2 regions of the Paenibacillus sp. NN59 genome follow, and region 2 is predicted to be linked to the other one. Evidence: predicted binding sites of a transcription regulator. Region 2 holds the regulator's gene; the other holds the start of a gene.
What was found. The regulator Rex, encoded in region 2, represses fermentation and respiration genes when NADH is low (regulators of the CRP and FNR family bind a similar motif). The targets are predictions, from matches to a motif close to TTGTGAAATATTTCACAA.
Positions count from the first base shown of each region.

Region 1: a site for Rex is predicted at 1,271-1,288, ahead of pflB (formate C-acetyltransferase). Genes of this name have one in related genera too.

Region 1 is NZ_CP199678.1:4,211,745-4,214,162, forward strand. It holds gene pflB (formate C-acetyltransferase) at 1-1,187, opposite strand, end outside; gene adhE (bifunctional acetaldehyde-CoA/alcohol dehydrogenase) at 2,086-2,418, opposite strand, start outside.
Region 2 is NZ_CP199678.1:4,033,316-4,035,733, forward strand. It holds gene ACT89M_RS17660 (amidohydrolase) at 1-1,257, opposite strand, end outside; gene ACT89M_RS17665 (redox-sensing transcriptional repressor Rex) at 1,241-1,897, opposite strand; gene dinG (ATP-dependent DNA helicase DinG) at 2,116-2,418, opposite strand, start outside.

The DNA of each region.
Region 1 (2,418 bases), 180 kb from region 2:
ATGGAGCTGGTTTCGATCGATACTTTACTGCAATAATCTTTGAAAGCTTCAGGTAACTTCGTGGACCACAGAACAGTCAAGTTCGGCTCCGGAGCAGGTCCCAGGTTGTGCAGTGTGTGCAGGAAACGGAAGCTGTTTTTGGTTACACGTGTTTCGCCGTTGACGGACATCCCGCCGATAGACTCTGTTACCCATGTTGGGTCACCACTGAACAATTCGTTGTAATCCGGCGTGCGCAGGAATTTAACAATCCGCAGTTTCATGACAAAGTGGTCAACCAGTTCTTGAGCCTGTTCTTCTGTCAGGATACCTTCTTGCAAATCACGTTCAATGTAGATATCCAGGAATGAAGATACACGTCCCAGGGACATTGCAGCACCGTTCTGTTCTTTGATCGCTGCAAGGTAGCCGAAGTACAACCATTGGAATGCTTCTTTAGCCGTTGTTGCTGGTAATGAAATATCGAAGCCATGCATCTCGCCCAGTTGTTTCAGTTCTTGCAGTGCACGAATCTGTTCGGATAACTCTTCGCGCAAACGAATGACATCTTCATCAATAACATCAACTTCAAGTGCATTGAGCTCACCTTTTTTGTTACGAATCAGGAAGTCAACTCCGTACAAAGCTACCCGGCGATAGTCACCGATGATCCGGCCACGACCGTAAGCATCCGGCAAACCTGTGATAATACCCGCTTTACGTGCTGCACGCATCTCGGAAGTGTAAGCATCGAATACACCTTGGTTATGCGTTTTACGAATATTTGTAAATATATCAATGACACCTTGTGGCATTTCGAACCCGTATGCTTCACAAGCATCAATCATCATGCGAATTCCGCCGAATGGCTGAATGGAACGTTTGAACGGAGCGTCTGTTTGAACTCCGACAATCTGCTCTTTGCTTTGATCCAAATATCCCGGTTGGTGGGAAGTAATTGTTGCAGGCGTATTCACATCAACGTCAAGCACCCCACCGTTATCCCGTTCTTTTTTGGTCAGGTCGGATACAATATCCCACAATTCTTTGGTATTCTGGGTTGCACCTGCAAGGAACGCCTCATCGCCATAATATGGGGAAAGGTTATGTTCCAGAAAATCATTCACATTAACCGTCTTGGTCCATGTTCCTTTGGTAAAGTTTCTCCAGCCTGTTTGTTGTTTAACATCTTTTTCGATCACCGACATCGTAATCCCTCCGCTTTTTTGGATTTCTGGACACATTATATTGTTGCAATAGACGTATCATCATGTGTCCAAAGCCGCGATTTATGTGAATTGTTTCACATGATCCGGAACACGTTCTCTCTACTGGGGAACCGGAACCGCGGAATGAATGTTTTTCTTATATTTTCAGTATACGTCGAGCAAGTCACACCATCTGTGATTTTTATCACAAACTCTGGATGTTGTCTTATTGCACTGCGCCACGGTTGTTCCCACTTGACCACTCCGCGGGCAGAACAACTTCAGATCGCTGTTATCTCCGGATTTTTTCGATTCACTTTTCCAAAGTGAAAATCCGGTGATAAATGCGAACGCTTCGCTTCTTCCGTCTGTCCTGCCCGCTCCGTTATCGTGTGAACCTCTTCTGTGCAAACAGCCCCCTCCCCTTTGTTCCTAGCATTTTGGGGAACCATTGCTCCGCTATGCTCGGAGCAACCAAGGTCTTGTAGGAGGTTCCTGAAAAACGGACGCTTCGCTTCTCCGTTTTTCTGCCCATCCTTTTTCTACTGCTTACGCGGGTATCACTTTGCTACAACTCTACTGGTACGTTCTCGTGTGACCTCATTCATGCATGAGACCACAATGCTCCTGAAAAACGGACGGTCCGCTTCGACCTTGTACAAGACCTGTCCGATAAATAAGGGCTTCGTTTCTCGTTTCTCTGCCCTCTTTGCCTCACCTCCTACAACGATCTATCCGTTTTCTCCCTTGCTCACTTTCCTTTTTCCCACCTCCTTTCCTATCTCTCCGCTCTTTCCTTCGGCTATGCAACTATACGGCAATCGGGGCTCCCCAATGTGGAGAACCCCTGAATCACTTGCCTTAACTTGAAGTACTAAGTTGTAATTTATGTTGCTTGTTATTCAAATTTGCCATAGAAAGCGTTGCGGTACACATCGGCAAGTTCAGTGACCAGCGGCAGTTTTGGATTCGCTGTTGTACATTGGTCTTCGAAGGCGCGATCTGCCAAGTAGTCTACACGCGATTCGAAGTCTTTCGCGTCAAAGCCGATCTCCTGGAACGATTCCTCGATGCCCAGTTTTTTGTTCAGATCACGGATGGCTTTGATCAAGCTGTTCACGCCTTCTTCGGTTGTGCGTGCTGGTAATCCGAGAATACGTGCGATTTCGGCGTACCGCTCATCTGCCACAAAGTGCGAATATTTCGGGAACGATGCAAATTTCGTCGGTTT
Region 2 (2,418 bases):
CTCTTCATCCAGTGTTAAACATTCACCATGTTTTACGACTTGTTTGCCATCCACCCATACATGTTCCACATCTTTCGCCGAAGCCGAGTAGATGGCATGTGAAATCAAATCCGTGTGTGGATAGAAGTGAGCCTGTTCAATGTTGAGTGCAATAAAATCAGCCTTTTTACCAACTTGCAAAGCTCCAGTATCGTTCAGGAAGATGGACTTCGCACCGTAAGCTGTTCCAAGAAGCAACGCTTCCCCGGCAGGTACGGCGGTAGGATCACCGGATACTCCTTTATGAATTAAAGCTGCAAGTCTCATTTCCTCAAACATATCGAGATTGTTGTTACTTGCCGGTCCGTCTGTTCCCAAAGATACAGTAACTCCTGCTTTCAACAAAGCGGGAACACGAGCTACACCCGATGCAAGCTTCAAATTACTACCCGGATTATGGGATACAGCGACATCATGACGTGCCAAGATCTCGATCTCTTCATCGTTGAGATGCACAGCATGCGCTACGAGTGAAGGACGTGAGAAAAAGCCATGCTTCTCCAAATGTGCCACTGGACGCATGCCATAATCTGATACATTCTGCTCCACTTCACGAAGCGTCTCTGACATGTGCGTATGGAGAGGCAGGTTTAGATCATGCGCAACTTGAACAAGCTTCTCTATGTAATCTGGAGGGCATGTGTAAGGCGCGTGCGGAGAGATTACGGTTGTGATGCGTCCATCCGCCTGTCCATTCCATTCACGAGCAAATGCTGCGGACTCTTCCAGCTTTCTCATCTGCTCTTCTTCCGAACACAGTCCAATGACACCGCGAGCCAGCGCAGCTCTAGCTCCTGACTGTTCAACCACTTTTGCTACCTGATCCATGTGGTCATACATGTCCAGGAAAGCTGTTGTTCCGCCTTTTAACATCTCAAGCACCGAAAGGGATGCTCCCCAATACACGTCCTCAGAAGTCATTTTGGCTTCCATTGGCCACATTTTTTCTTGTAACCACACTTGTAATGCCAGGTCATCACCATGACCTCGAAGCAGAGACATTGCCGCATGACCATGCGTATTGATCAGACCCGGCAGGAAGAGCAGTCCTTTTCCATCCACTTTAGGCAGGTTCTCGTCACCATCCGGCAGCGTCTCACCAATATGCACAATCTTGTCATTTTCAACGACCATATACCCTTGAATCACAGTCCAATTGGCACCTTCTTTTACAGCAAATTTACCATTTTGGATTACCCATTTATTCGTTGTTGTCATCAAGCTCATCTTCCTTCCCGTTCTCCAAATAATAAGCCAAACTGAGCAAATCCGTTGTAAAGTCTGCATGATGAATCCGCACATGTGAAGGCGTTTTTAGAATCGTTGGCGCAAAATTCAGAATCGCCTCAATGCCCGATTGAATCAGTTGATCGGCAACATTCTGAGCTTCCGTGTCCGGCACCGTGATGATCCCGATACGAATGTTATCTTTCTGAACCGCTTCTGTAAGTTCTTCCATAGGTTTGACCGTCAGGCTATTAATTTTACTGCCAATCTTTGGCCCAAACGCATCAAAAATAGCGACAATTTTCATATTGTCCTTCAAATAAGCATTATAATTCGATAAGGCATGTCCGAGATTACCGGCCCCTACCAGAGCCACATTAATTTGCTGATCAATTTTCAAAATGTGACGAATCTTCTCGATCAGGTAAGACACATCATACCCGATTCCTTTACGACCAAAATCACCGAAATAAGCTAAATCTTTACGGATTTGAGCTGGATTCAAATCCAGTCGCTGTCCTAGCTCCTGCGAGGAAACCGTTGTCACCTCACGCTGAACCAACTCGTTTAAATAACGCAAATATACAGGCAGACGCCGTACTACCGCTTCTGATATTTTATCCGATTTCATCCTTGCTCCCCCTTACCATCGCCACGATTAAATAAATATTGAAAAGATGAGCATTCTGTATACATGCAATATCCATGCATGATGTCCTCATACAGAATGCCCGAATTATTAGGAATATAAGTTCATTAAAGCGCTGCCCTGTTCGAACTTTGTGAAGTCTTCTTCAAAGTTTAACGCCATGGTGAAGTCCAATGCAATGTTATAGCTTTACATCGTAATTATTTTTGAGTTTCTGCAGGTCGATCTAACCATTCAGCAATACGGGGAACCATCTGTTCTGTCAGCATATGCTCCATCTTTGGTCCCGGTAGCGAATACAGGAAGTACTTGCCGTAATAAGCTTCAATTACACGCGTATCATACACAATGACGATTCCGCGATCTTTGCCTGTCCGAACAAGCCTGCCGAACCCCTGCTTGAAGCGAATGACGGCCTGCGGCACAGAAAGCTTCATAAATGGATTTTTCTTCTGCTCTTGCAACAGTTCACTCTTCGCTTCCAGAAGCGGATGGTTAGGCGG